DNA from 2 places in the Anaerobacillus sp. genome. Region 1 is predicted to be linked to the other one. Evidence: a T-box and tRNA genes for the amino acid it is inferred to sense, from the RefSeq annotation. Region 1 holds a T-box; the other holds one or more tRNA genes.
The links. A T-box is a leader RNA that pairs with one kind of tRNA and senses whether it is charged. The one in region 1 lies ahead of ACK4M9_RS06030 (glutamine--tRNA ligase/YqeY domain fusion protein), so its partner is inferred to be a tRNA-Gln.
Positions count from the first base shown of each region.

Region 1 (7,172 bases):
TTCGTTGATCGACATGACTCTGCCACGCAGTAAGATTACATTTATTACCGCAAAAACGAATACGAGAAGGATCACTCCAAATGGTAAGATAATATCACTTACTTCTCCAGTCCCAGCTGCTTCTCCAAGCTGAATAAAGCCAAAAACAACTAATAAAATTGGGATAATTTCAATAATCGGCACTTTTATAAAGAAACGGCTCATTTCTTTTTGAAAATTTTCTTGGGTGACGATTTCCTTACGCTCAATTCTTTCTTCAACAACTGCCATTAATTGCTTATAAGCAAATAAAATTCCAATAACAGCTATTAACGATGCTAGCACAAAAAACCAAGTTGGGTTTGTCATAAGATCACTCACTTTCGAATTTTTTTATACAGGAATTCCTAAATCAGTCTTACTATCGGACTAGGCCTTTATGTTAAACACCCCTCCAAATCTCTAACTCTTTAAATCGATTGAAATCTTTTTTTTAAACTGATTTCCAGATTTTCTTCCTGATTTATTAAAAAACTAACACCTATTTTAACATAAATTACCTGATCGTCTAATCATATATACAAATCTTCTCAAATAAATCCGTAATTCGATAACTAAAAATAAGCACATGCAAATCATTCTAGATTTACTTTTCTATGCTGAAAGAAAAAACATTTACCAGTTTTTTTCACTTGGCTGTTTTCCTTTTTAAGAGGCTCAAGAACTCGAAGATTCCCCCAAAAAAATAAGCTGCGATTTCCATCATGAAAACCGCAGCTATCCCTATATATAAGTACTCACATACATCTGGTCGCCTTCGAGCCACTCGGCAAAGAATACTTGCTCTGGTTTGACAATCCCTTTTGCTGTTAGCTGGCGCTGCAGCCACTGTTCGTCGTACCCTGCTTGTTTTAAATTATCCCATAAAACCTCTCCATCACTTATGACAGCAATTGGCATATAGACAGGTTCCGGTTTTAAGTTCAAATCTTTTTTTGTTGGCTTCTCGTATTGTTGCTTTCTCATGACATTAACCGTACCATTTGCTTCTAAAATCGCAAATTCTACTTCCCGAACTGAAAATACATCCTTATCACGGAGTAAGTGCTGAAGTTGGTTAATGTCCAATTTATTTTTCTTTAATTGATGACGGTCAATTTTGCCATTTCGGATGACAATTGCCGGGTTCCCCTCTAAAATTGACCGGGTTTGTTTAAACCTTTGCGTTACCCATTCTAACAAATAAATAAACGTTCCCCATAAACCAATCGCATATAAGACATAGCGAACACCTATATCCTTGCTATAAATGGCATTCCCGATTAATTCTCCCAGAACGAGCGCAGAAACAAAATCAAAGGGTGTAAGCTGGGTGATTTGCGTTTTCCCTAATAATTTTGTTACGAGAAACAAGGCAAAAAATCCAACGATGAGTTCTACAGATAAATGATAAAAATTCGTATTCACTTCTTTCGCCCCACTTTAAATTATGACCTCCTCATTTTTGACAAAGAGTTTAAATGCTAAACACACATGTCAAAACGAATGGATCATTTTCTATAGCTAGGCTCAAAAATACAATATACATACCTTACTGGACCTGAATAACGAGAGCATATCCCTGTGCAGGGAATGATTCGAGAATGTGACCGTCTGTCCATGCAGCAACAGTATCACCGACGTTTAAGTCTTTCATTTCGATCGTTTTTCCTTGACTATCCAAGATGAGCGTTGCTTCATCGACTGAAAAGTAAATTTGGTCTTCGATTAACAGTGAACTACCTTCTATACTCATTATTTTACCAACAATGTAAGGATCAGCTGTTGGTACACCATTATCATCTACCGAACTCATCAACCCTTCCGTGATGTTTAGGATTGCTTCATTTCCTTCTATAATTTCATTAAGTAAATCTAAATTTAAGTCAGCTTTTGTTGATACAAAAAGATCAATTCGATTTTCCATTTCATCGATTCCCATCGAAAACACTTTGCGGTTCGTAAGTAAGTCATCAAGTGAGTTTAATAGTTCATTTGTGATTGTTTCAAGTGTCTTATATGAAAATTGGGCAGGCTTTAAGGTAATCATAAATTCACTACCACTTGCACTTCCATTTTTTTCAGCAAATGCTACTAGTTGATTAGCAACTTCTTCATTAAAATAGTCTTCTTGAATAAGCATTACGACATGGGTGCTTGGATCGTGGAGTAAGTATAAGCCTGAATAAGCCAGTTCATTTAGTTCACTTGCCGCAAAATCTCGGACAACTCTAACTGCTTCATCTTCTGATCTTACTGGAATTTTCACTTCATATTCACTTTGAGCTCCTGGATATCCTGTCTTTTTGTCGCCCTCATTCCCTTGACCACAGCCTATTAATCCAAAAAACATTACGATTATCAATAAATATCTCATAAGCCCGCCTACTTTCTGCTTTCCTATTTTAAATATTAGACGAGAAAAAAAGAGGAAAGGTTTCAAATAAAGAAGAGACTGCCCCCATAACTTTCAGCGTACCTCAAAATGCAACTATCGCAGTATCCTTGTAGACAATCTATTTCTAGTTGACGAAGTTACTGATGGATTGCATTTGGACAGCCTCCCCACTATTCACTATCGCTTCCAGGAGTCTTTCAAAGGAACTATTCGATTAAAAACTAAACGAACTTTTGTTGTATATTTTGTATCTACACAGAAATAACCGTGTCTAATGAATTGAAATTTCTCTTCTTGCTTCACGTCTTTTACCGAAGACTCAATCATACAATCTTTCAAAATGACAAGTGACTCAGGATTTAGTTTTTCCTCCCACGGTTTGCCTTTGTCTTTGCCAATCTCATCAGTAATAATTAACCTGTTGTAAAGATGAACATCCGCTTTGATACCATGCTCAGCAGAAACCCAATGAATCGTCCCTTTTACTTTTCTTCCTTTAAAACCAGTGCCACTTTTCGTCTCTGGATCATACGTACAGTGCAGTTCTCGGATATTGCCAGTTGCCTCATCTTTAATCACATCATGACACTTAATAAAATAAGCCCCCATTAAACGCACTTCAGTACCTAGCGTTAAACGTTTAAAGCCCGGAATTGGTACTTCCATGAAGTCGTCGCTCTCAATATAGATAACTTTCGAAAAAGGGACCTCTCGATTACCTAATTCTCCATTTTCACTGTTATTTTTGACAGGCAAAGGCTCTATGTGACCTTCTGGGTAATTGGTAATGACAACTTTTAATGGGTTCAGCACCGCCATTTTACTGACGACTTCTGCTTTTAAGTCAGCACGTAATGATTGTTCAAGCATGCCCATGTCAACAAATGTTTGTTGTTTTGGAATCCCAATCTCTTCAATAAAGCTTTTAATACTAGAAGGCGTAAATCCTCTTCTTCTTAAGCCACGAATCGTCGGTAATCTTGGATCATCCCAGCCATCTACGTAAGCCCCAGTAACTAATTCTCGTAAATAACGCTTACTTGTAACTACTCCGGTTACATTGACTCTGCCAAACTCTCGTTGTTTAGGCGGATCAGCAATATCTAACTCTCTTAAAACCCACTCATATAAAGGGCGATGCTCCAAAAACTCATTTGAACATAAAGAGTGCGTAATTCCTTCTATGGCATCTTGAATCGGGTGGGCAAAATCATATAACGGATAAATACACCAACTATCACCTGTTCGATAGTGTGGCGCGTGAATAATTCTGTAAAGTACTGGATCTCGCAAGGTGATATTCGGTGAACTCATATCAATTTTTGCTCTTAGAACCTTGGAGGCATTTGCGAACTCGCCATTTTTCATCTTCATAAACAGCCCGACATTTTCTGCTACAGAGCGATTTCGGTAAGGACTATTTTTTCCACCTTCAGTAAGTGTCCCTCGATACTCGGTTATTTCTTCTGGTGATAAATCACAAACATAGGCCTTACCCTTTTTAATTAGGGTCAGCGCTGCTTCAAATATTTCCTCCGAATAATCAGACCCGTAAAATACTCGACCATTTGTGTTATATCCTAACCAATCGATGTCTTCAATGATAGCATTTACATACTTCATATCTTCCTTTAACGGATTAGTGTCATCAAAACGAAGGTTGAAATGACCTCGGTATTTTTGGGCAATCATATAATTCGTGTGGACCGCAAATAAACTTCCAATATGAAGGTAACCATTTGGCTCTGGTGGGAATCTCGTACAAATTGGTCTTGGAAAAGTATTGGCGCTCAAATCATCTTCAATTAACTTTCCTAAAAAATTTTCGCTCATCTTCAAACCCTCTCTCCTATTTTTTAGACAAAATAAAAAAATCCCACCCCCAAGACGTAAAGTCTTGGGGACGAGATTTCAAATTCGTGGTACCACCCCTGTTTATTAATATGTCACCATATTAACCTTTTCAGGTACGGCAATCAGCATATACCCTAGCTCTATAACAGGAGCTCCTGTCACACCATCCCCGATTAGGTTCCAATGTGCTGCTCAGAGGCTTGTTTCGAACGTTCATTCTTGCTCCTTTTCAGCTACCGGAGCTCTCTGCTAAAGAATTAAACGATCTACTCTTCTCATCATCGCATTTCATATTTTGTTCATAGTATCACCAAAAATAGGGAAATGTAAATAAATATTTCATGAAAAGTTTCAAGTCACTCTACCGGTACAACAAACCCATAGCTCTCCATGATCGGCTTGCCAATTGGTCCTCTAATAAAATCAATAAATGCTCTCGCTTGTTCTTCATGCTTTGTTTGTTTGATGACAGCAATCATTTGTTCTAATGGTGCGTGCAGCTGATCATCAATCAAGGTAAAGTTGACTTCTTCTTCTTTCACTAACGAAAGTGCAATGATCGCCACTTCGACGTTACCCGTTTCAACAAAAGTTAATGTATCTGAAATATTTCGGCCAAATACAAGCTTATCTTCAATCGTTTCCCATACCCCAGCATTTTGTAACGCTTGCTTTGCCGCTAATCCATAAGGAGCGTGGTCAGGATTAGCAATTGCCACCTTTACAACAGCTGACTCTACTAATTGTTCAAGCGTTTCTATTTTAAGTTGTTGATCAACCTTAGTAGCAAGTCCAATTCGCCCTAGAGCATAAAGCATTTTTGTATCGCTTACGACTAATTCTTTTTCATCTAATTGCTCAATAAACTGTTTATTAGCAGCTGCAAAAACGTCGAAAGGCGCACCGTGTTCAATTTGGTCAGCTAACTGTCCTGTTGAACCAAATGAGAACGTAACTTTTATACCTGTTTCCTCTTCAAATACCTTACCTACTTCAGTGAAAGCCAGGGTTAAATCTGAAGCAGCGGCAATATTAAGTTCAATGTTTTCTGATTGCGTGTTGTTGCAACCAACAGCAATCAGACTAAACAACAATAAGCTAATAACTATCATTTTTAATTTAATTAATCTCATTCAATTCCCCTCTTACTCTCTAAAATAGTCGACTCTTTTCTGTCCAACCTATTCTACCATAAAACATTCATGATTTTCCGCTCAACCTTGATTGAAACTATCTCCTGATAATGTTTCAACGAAATGGTTCATTTGATACCAAGAGTTTATATGTTGAAAGGCCCTTTCGAGTTTAATTGTCAACATCACTCTATTTGTCCATTCCAAAAAGACAAACTTCCCCCTTATGTAAACGATTTAATCAAACTACAAAAATATCATTTTTTTCCTAAGAATTTGTCTTTTCTAGGTAAACAAAACGAATTAATTGTGATAAAATCATTTATACAACGTAGAAATATTAACATAAGAATTTCATTACATGTACGCTCAGCGTGTACATTTATCTTTTCAGGAATAACAAGGAGGAATTAATGTGGCTAAAGTATTAGATAGCTTTTTAAAAGAAAACCTCGATGACCTAAAATCAAAAGGATTATTCAATGTTATCGATCCCTTACAAAGTGCCAATGGGCCAATGATTAAAATAAATGGAAACGAGCTAATAAACTTATCTTCAAACAATTACTTAGGGCTAGCAACTGATGAGCGCATGAAGGAAGTGGCTTTAAAAGCCATTAAAGAATTTGGTGTTGGTGCTGGCGCTGTTCGGACCATTAATGGAACATTAGAGCTTCATACTGACCTTGAAGAAAAAATTGCTGAGTTCAAACATACAGAAGCTGCAATTGCCTATCAATCAGGCTTTAACTGCAATATGGCTGCTATTTCTGCTGTTATGGATAAAAATGACGCCATTCTTTCAGATGAATTAAACCATGCTTCAATTATTGATGGCTGCCGTCTTTCAAAAGCAAAGATCATTCGTGTAAAACACTCGGATATGGAGGACTTACGCGCAAAAGCAAAAGAAGCGGTTGAATCAGGACTATATAACAAAATAATGGTGATCACTGACGGTGTCTTTTCAATGGATGGCGATGTTGCCAAGCTCCCTGAAATCGTTCAAATTGCTGAAGAATTCGATTTGATCACATACGTAGATGATGCTCACGGTTCAGGCGTTTTAGGCAAAGGTGCTGGTACTGTTAAGCACTTTGGTCTCTCTGATAAAGTTGATTTCCAAATCGGTACACTTTCAAAAGCGATTGGTGTTGTCGGTGGTTATGTGGCTGGTAAAAAAGAGTTAATCGAATGGTTAAAAGTTAGAAGTCGACCGTTCCTATTCTCTACCGCTCTTCCTCCTGCTGATGTCGCAGCTTGTAAAAAGGCCATTGAAATCTTAATGGAAAGCACTGAACTTCATGATCGCCTTTGGGAAAACGGTCATTACTTAAAGAAAGGCTTAAAAGAGCTTGGCTTTAACATTGGTGAAAGTGAAACACCGATTACACCTTGTATTATTGGTGATGAAAAATTGACGCAGCAATTCAGTCGACGATTATATGAAGAAGGTGTTTACGCAAAATCAATCGTCTTCCCTACCGTTCCTCAAGGAACAGGTCGTGTTCGTAATATGCCAACAGCTGCGCATACACAAGAAATGCTAGACAAAGCAATCGCTATTTACGAAAAAGTAGGGAAAGAATTAGGGGTTATTTAAACTCTGAAAATCACTTCACTACGGAAATAGGGGGTAATCGATATGAAGAAAATCTTACTAACTGGTGCATTAGGGCAAATCGGTTCGGAACTTACGGTTAAATTACGTGACATTTACGGTGCAACTAATGTTATTGCTACGGATATTCGTGATAATGGTGGTCTTG
Region 1 covers NZ_JBKBWN010000003.1:377,679-384,850, reverse strand. The annotation lists gene ACK4M9_RS06045 (hypothetical protein) at 1-348, opposite strand, end outside; gene ACK4M9_RS06040 (DUF421 domain-containing protein) at 763-1,446, opposite strand; gene ACK4M9_RS06035 (hypothetical protein) at 1,571-2,395, opposite strand; gene ACK4M9_RS06030 (glutamine--tRNA ligase/YqeY domain fusion protein) at 2,594-4,249, opposite strand; T-box leader at 4,313-4,561, opposite strand; gene modA (molybdate ABC transporter substrate-binding protein) at 4,627-5,403, opposite strand; gene ACK4M9_RS06020 (glycine C-acetyltransferase) at 5,819-7,006, shown strand; gene ACK4M9_RS06015 (L-threonine 3-dehydrogenase) at 7,049-7,172, shown strand, end outside.

Region 2 (7,172 bases), on a different contig from region 1:
TAAGAAGCTAGGGATTGTTTTTTCTGGTGATGCTTTATTTGCTGGGGGGATCGGAAGAACTGACCTTCCAGGTGGAAACCATGATGTATTAATGGAAAGTATAAATAAAAAATTAATGGAGTTACCTGAGAACACAATTGTTGCTAGCGGACACGGCCCGCTAACGAGAATTGGTATTGAAATGGATTCTAACCCTTTTCTTTCGGGGTTTGCATAAATTATTTAGAAACGCTGTTAAATGCTCTGCATAAAACCCTTTGTTTGAATTTTGAATAATGGTAAACATAAAAAAGGAAAATAGTGGAACACTATGAAAAACAAGGAGGGTTTTAGTTTGAGTAGTGTTTCTATTTTTTTTAACAGTTTTCACATTTTTCAGGGATTTTTGGGGCTTTCAATGAATGGCTGGATTTTAGTAATCATTATGGTAAGTTTATCAGGAGCTGCTTTCTTTATTTATTATGGTGCCAAAAGAAATGGCCAATTCGATGATGTTGAAGGAATTAAATATAGAATGCTGTTTGAGGAAGAAGAGGAATGGGAGTATCACGATTAAATAAAAAAGGAGGCTGACTCTACGGGAGCCAGCCTCAAATGGGGAGTTAATCTTAGTTATCATAAATGAACTTTTGAGGGGAGGGGGAACTCCCGAAGATCATTGCTAACTTACAAATTTATTATATAATGATATAAACAACGTGTCAATAGTGTTAATTATTTTTTTTGAAGTAAAGTTTAATAGGGGGAATTTTTCTGAAAAATACGATCGTTTCAAAAATAAAAAAAACAGATAATCGTATGATTACTTATGCTGAGTATATGAATTTTGTCCTTTATGATCCTGATATTGGGTATTATATGAAAGATAAAAAAAAGTTAGGAAGAGATGGTGATTTTTATACTAGTAGTGGCGTCCATGCTGTTTTTGGCCGCGCATTTGCTCACTTCTTTTTAGATCTTGTTGAAAAAGAGCATCTGCCAGCTAGTATTTGTGAGTTTGGTGGTGGCGATGGCCGCTTTGCAAAAGCTGTTATTGATGAATGGGAGCTTATTACCAGTAATAAGTCATTACTCTACACAATCATAGAAACGAGTCCCTATCATCGTAGCGAACAAAAAAAGCTTTTAGGTGAAAAAAGTGGGTTTAGGCAATTTGCTAGCTTAGAAGATTTAAGAGATAAGGACTCAACTAGATTTGAAGGGATTATTTTTTCAAATGAATTACTTGATGCCTTTCCAGTTCATGTAGTTGAAAAACATCATTCTGAGCTAGTAGAAATTTTTGTATCTTTAGATGAAGAAGACAATTTAATTGAATTGAAACAGCTATGCTCAAAAAAGCAACTTGTAGATTGGCTAAAAACTTACGGACCTGATTTAAAAGAAGGTCAGAGAATAGAAGTTCCGATTTATATGAATTCCTGGCTGTCTAGTATAAACGACTTTCTTAATAGAGGATTTGTTGTAACGATTGATTATGGATACACGAAAGAAGACTGGACATTGCCAGAAAGGAAAGATGGTAGTCTACGTGGTTACTTCAAGCATCAAATGATTAATAATCCGCTACAACATCCAACAGAAATGGATTTAACTACACATATCCACTTAGATGCCTACGAAACAATCGCCAATGAACTTGGTCTTGAAAAAATTGTCGGGTTAAAACAAAGTCGGTTTCTATTACAGATCGGGATGCTAAAATTTTTACAAGAGAATTACGATCCAAATCCTTTCTCAGAAAAAAGCAAACTGAACCGAGCCATAAAAACTTTGATTAATGATACTGGGATCAGTGCTGCATTCCATGTTTTTCTACACGGAAAAGGTATGACCAATTCCAAATCTTATCGGCTATTTACGGATGATCCTTATCAACTTTAAGAACAACCATGCATAATACAAAAGCAATAAAAAAGGCGACTCAATGAGTCACCTTTTTTAAAAGATAAGAAAGTTAATTTTTGAACTTTAAAAGTTGTCTAGCGCAGAGCGCCAGCTGCTCCTGCGGATACTAGTCGCAAAGCTTTCTAGATGTGTACTCAAGAAGTTGCTTGTCGAAGCACAGCAGGCGCTCTGCGCTTTTCTTATATTTCTTAATGGCCACCAATACCAGGTACCATTATAAACGTTGTGTAATACGTAAATCCAACAAAGAATAATGTAAGAAAAGCACCAAAAATGTATAAGTACATACGTTCTGAAAGATTTAAGTAACTTAATGCTAAAAATGCGCCAGTAATACCGAAGAAAAGAATTGCTGTTGCATGCATGTCACCAACCATAAATAAAATTGCGAAAATACCTGTCCAGAAGCTTAAAACACGATACATACGCTCCACGTTTAACCCCCCTTTTTTATGTATAGGATATACACATTTAAATTTATTAAAAAATAAATTTAAATGTGTATGAGTAGATTACAATAGGTCTATTATATACCATTTGAAAACTACTTGTAAACAACGTTAAGGTAGTACTAACGTTTTGTATGAACAGAAACTATATTCAATACTGTCGGACATATAGCTGTTTTTATTTAAGTTAATTTCACCGAAGAAGAAATCGAAAAACCCATTAATTAACGCTTGATGCATTTTACAAATTGGAGCACGATCAGGAACTAGTTCCTTAAATGTACAATTATAAATTCTAAAGTTAACTTCGTGCGTTTCTTTGTCGTAATGCATTTCTGGATTTAAGCCTTGTTGAAGAGCTACTGTTTTAATGTGAGTTAACTTTTCTTCATTAGAAAGCTCGTTAAGGTTTAAGTCAAGCGCTTGTAAGTACATTCGTGAAGTTTCATAGCCGAATTTACGTCCTGTTTTCATTAAGGCTTTTTCACCAACTTCGCCTAAGCTTAGAAGTGTATCAATGGCAATTTCGGATAATTTCTGATAATCACGATATGGGAACTGGAGGCTAACTACTTCATCGGACAAACGATAAAACCTACTTGGACGTCCGCCTTTTCCAGTTTTTTTCGTTTCTGAAATTAACATGTTGACATCTTCTAATTTAGTTAAATGAAGCCTTGCCACATTTGCATGGATTTCAAATGCATCAGCAATTTCTTGTACAGTAACATCTCGATGTTGCTTTGTTACATATTGATATATTGAAAAACGTGTTGGATCGGATAGTACGCCAGTTATTTTTAGAGTATGATGCTCCATCTATTTTCACTCCCTATGAAATTCTGACTTAATTATAATACAGTATCAAATATAAATAAATGCGTTTTCAAGCTTATTATGTGACTAAAGGTAGAAATTATATGAAACTTTTTTGAATTTTTTCTATTTAGAGGCAGTTTTCATCACAAAGTAGCGCCAACAATCATTGTTTGGATGTACTAGTTAGTTGTTTTAAGTTTCAATAATATAGGGGACCTGTCATAAATTCACATATAAAAAAGATGACTATTCTCACAAGTCATCTTTTTATAGGATTCATGAAGTTCATAATTCATTATTTTCGCTAGTAAGTTCTAAATGTAGTTGCGTTAAAACATTCGCAACTACATTTAGTTTGAAATAGCTCGATTATGATAATTATGAAATTCACTCGATTGTATGATTATTATTATGGCTGGGATGGCAGGATTCGAACCTACGCATGACGGAGTCAAAGTCCGTTGCCTTACCGCTTGGCCACATCCCAACGAGTACATATCTTAGTATGGAAGAAACCCAAAAAAATATTCGTAAAAAAAGAGGAAAATAAAAAAGAGTGTAGAATATGATTTTTGACTTCTATGTTTCAATGCTTCTGTTTCTGAATTATAAAAAAAGAAGGTGGTTTTATTGTCAATAATTGAACAAAAGAGTGATGCGATTATTTCACGTGCTGTTCAAGAAAAAGCTTCAGATGTCCACATTGTCCCTTCACATGAAGCATCGCTAGTGCAGCTCAGAATTGGGACGCATTTACTTCCATTAGAAAAAATACGAAATTCTGATGCAGAAAAACTTATTTCGCACTTCAAATTTCGTTCGAAAATGGATATTGGTGAACGAAGAAGACCGCAGAATGGTTCCCTTACCTTGATAGTTAGAGACAAGCAAATTAATCTACGGATTTCTACATTACCAACATTTCCCCATGAAAGTTTAGCTATTCGAGTTTTACCCCAAAATGAAGTTGCCACTTTAGACGAACTCTCCCTTTACAAAAGTCAAACGGCTCAATTACGTACCTTAATGAAAAAAGCTCACGGTTTATTACTCATTTCTGGTCCGACTGGGTCAGGAAAAACGACAACAATTTATTCATTATTATATGATCAGTGCCAGAAGGATCGGAGAATTATTACGATTGAGGATCCTATTGAAAAAAAGACAGATGCATTCATTCAAGTGGAAATCAACGAAAAAGCTGGTTTAACCTATGCCGAAGCACTAAAGGCGACATTAAGGCATGACCCGGATATTATAATGATTGGTGAAATTCGCGATCCCGAAACGGCAAAAATTGCGATACGTGCAGCGATGACAGGCCATTTAGTCTTGAGTACAATTCACAGTAACGATACTAAAGGATGTATTTCTAGGTTGCGAGAATTCGGCTGTGCCGAGGTTGATATTAAAGAATCGGTGATTGGGCTCGTTTCACAAAGGCTTGTGGGCTTGTCTTGTCCGTATTGTGGTAATGAGTGCACGATTCATTGTTTGTTAAAGCGGAAAAAGAGAAGGTTAGCTGTTTACGAAATTCTTGCAGGAAGCCCTTTAGACGCTGTTTTAACTTATAGCAACATGAAAGTCAACTATCCGAAGTTAGGGCAGCTGATTAACAAAGGAATTGCATTAGGCTTTGTGAGAGAAGCTGAATATGAGAGGTGGCTATGTTAATGAAAACTAAACATAGCTGGAATTCTGTGGAGAAGGTCGAATTTCTAATTAGAATAGGTACGCTCACCGAACAGGGCTACACAATCTCTGAAGCTATACAATTCTTTCTCAAATATGAAAATGAAAAGCTCAAGCCGACGTTAACATCGATGCTAGCGAGACTTGAAAAAGGAAGCTCAATTAGTGAAGCATTAGTAATGTTACAATTACCGAAAAATATTATAAGTTTTGTTTATTTTGCTGAATATTATGGGAACTTATCAAGAGGACTTATCGATGGTGGCAACTTATTGAAAAAGACCCTAGACAGTAAGATGAAATTTCAAAAGTTAATTAAATATCCTTTATTTCTCTTTTGGATCCTAGGTTTGTTTTTAGTCATCATGTATCTTTATTTATTTCCCCACTTTACGCACTTGTTTTCTACGTTGAATATTCAACTGCCATTGATCACGAGGCTCTTTCTCCTATTCGTTGAAAACTCTCCAAAATTCGCGCTAGTTTTTTTAGCAACCGTTCTATCGATATCTTTATACTTTGTTTTTGTTTTTAGAAAGAAGACTATTCTGGAGCAAGCAAAAGTTTATGCGAGAACTCCTATCATAGGAAATTATTATAGAGGGATGATAACCTACTTTTTTTCCATTAATTTAAGCTGTTTAATGAAGAGCGGCTTAGCAATTTATGATGCTTTAGCTATTTTTAAAAACGTTGAAGGTTTAGGCTATATAAGTAAAGAAGCAGAGAATATGACCGCACATTTGGAATCAGGGGAAAAACTACAGAATGTGTTACTTTACAACACTCTTTATTGTAAAGCTTTAGCCTATATCGTCGAGCATGGTCAAGCAAATGGGCGCCTTGATGAGGAGTTGGAACATTACAGTCAATGGCTGCTAAATGATTTAGAGGCAAAAATGAAAAATCTGTTTATGATTATTCAGCCAATATTATTTTTTCTTATAGGAATTATCATCTTACTTATGTTCGTCTCTATATTGTTACCAGTGTTTTCTTTAATCAATGGGTTATAGTATTGATCCTGAAAAAAAATATTGACATTGATAATCATTATCAGTTAAAATGATTGTAACGAATATTTGAATAAAGGGGTGGTAATATGAGGTCATTATTAATAGTAGGAGCGGATCATCTGGGGTCAATACCTCAGAAACTCGAAGAATTAGGGTTTTCAGAGGTGACACATTTAAGTGGAAGAAAGGTACAAATGGTGAAGCGGGAAATCCCTGAAAACGTCGATTCAATTCTTGTTTTAACTGACTTTATTAATCATAATTTAGCTAAGACGTTAAAGAAAAAAGCTCAAGATCAATCAGTACCGGTTTACTATGCAAAAAGATCATGGTGTTCCATCTATCAAGCATTGTCTAAGTGTGAATTGTTGTGTCCTGTACATAACGACTGTAAACAAACAATGAAACATTAAACCTTGTTTTAAAAATAGAAAAACTCCCATTGCGGTTCATATGTGGGAGTTTTTTCGACTTTTCGATTAGATTTTCCATGACATGTACACGGGAAATCTATTTTTATAATTACTGGTTTTTACGCCATTTGTTAAATTCTAAGTATTCCCGAAATTGTTCTTTACTAACTCCTGACTCCATAGCCTCTTTGACTAACTCAATCCAAGCGGAATCAAGATTATTCTGTGCTTTGTTATCCTTATTTTCATTTAATAAGGATTCAACAGTTACTCCTAAAACAGTAGATATTTTTTCTAGGAATTGAATGGAAGGATTAGATTGGATATTTCTTTCAATTGAACTTAAGTATGATTTTGCTACACCGGCAGTTTCTGCTAGTTCAGATAAAGACATTCCTTTTTCTAACCGTAATTTTTTCACTTGTTCACCAATCATCTTTATCGTTTCCTTTCTCACCCTGTGAATATAATTATTTTATTATAACATTTGATAGATTGTTCTGTAAATAGAACCATGAGAATAGGTAAATTTACATTAAATTTCAAAAAAAATGATAAAAATTATAAAAAAAGCAGGAATTTTGTTAGTGTTTGTCTAATTCCTTTTCTGAGTTACTACATGTAATTCATCGTTGTCTCCACTTTACTACAAACCTTAAATGAAAGAGGTGAAAGAAAAAAGTACCGCCCCTCGTGAATTCCTATTGTTTTCTCCCCAATTTAAATCATTTTATTAATCTGATCATTAGTTAGAGACGGTCTCAATATTAAAAAGTTTTATTAAATATTGAGAGGTGGAACAAAATGAAATTTAAAAGTATTAAGAATAATGATGGATTTACGCTAATCGAAATGATGATTGTCTTAATGATTAT
Region 2 covers NZ_JBKBWN010000006.1:112,458-119,629, reverse strand. The annotation lists gene ACK4M9_RS10395 (MBL fold metallo-hydrolase) at 1-217, shown strand, start outside; gene ACK4M9_RS10390 (cbb3-type cytochrome oxidase assembly protein) at 335-556, shown strand; gene ACK4M9_RS10385 (SAM-dependent methyltransferase) at 799-1,884, shown strand; gene ACK4M9_RS10380 (DUF2626 domain-containing protein) at 2,097-2,342, opposite strand; gene ACK4M9_RS10375 (helix-turn-helix transcriptional regulator) at 2,469-3,176, opposite strand; tRNA gene ACK4M9_RS10370 (tRNA-Gln) at 3,589-3,663, opposite strand; gene comGA (competence type IV pilus ATPase ComGA) at 3,807-4,850, shown strand; gene comGB (competence type IV pilus assembly protein ComGB) at 4,850-5,884, shown strand; gene ACK4M9_RS10355 (DUF2325 domain-containing protein) at 5,971-6,297, shown strand; gene ACK4M9_RS10350 (helix-turn-helix domain-containing protein) at 6,407-6,733, opposite strand; gene comGC (competence type IV pilus major pilin ComGC) at 7,102-7,172, shown strand, end outside.
Region 2: it has a tRNA-Gln gene. The T-box ahead of ACK4M9_RS06030 (glutamine--tRNA ligase/YqeY domain fusion protein) is inferred to sense a tRNA for this amino acid. The anticodon was not compared.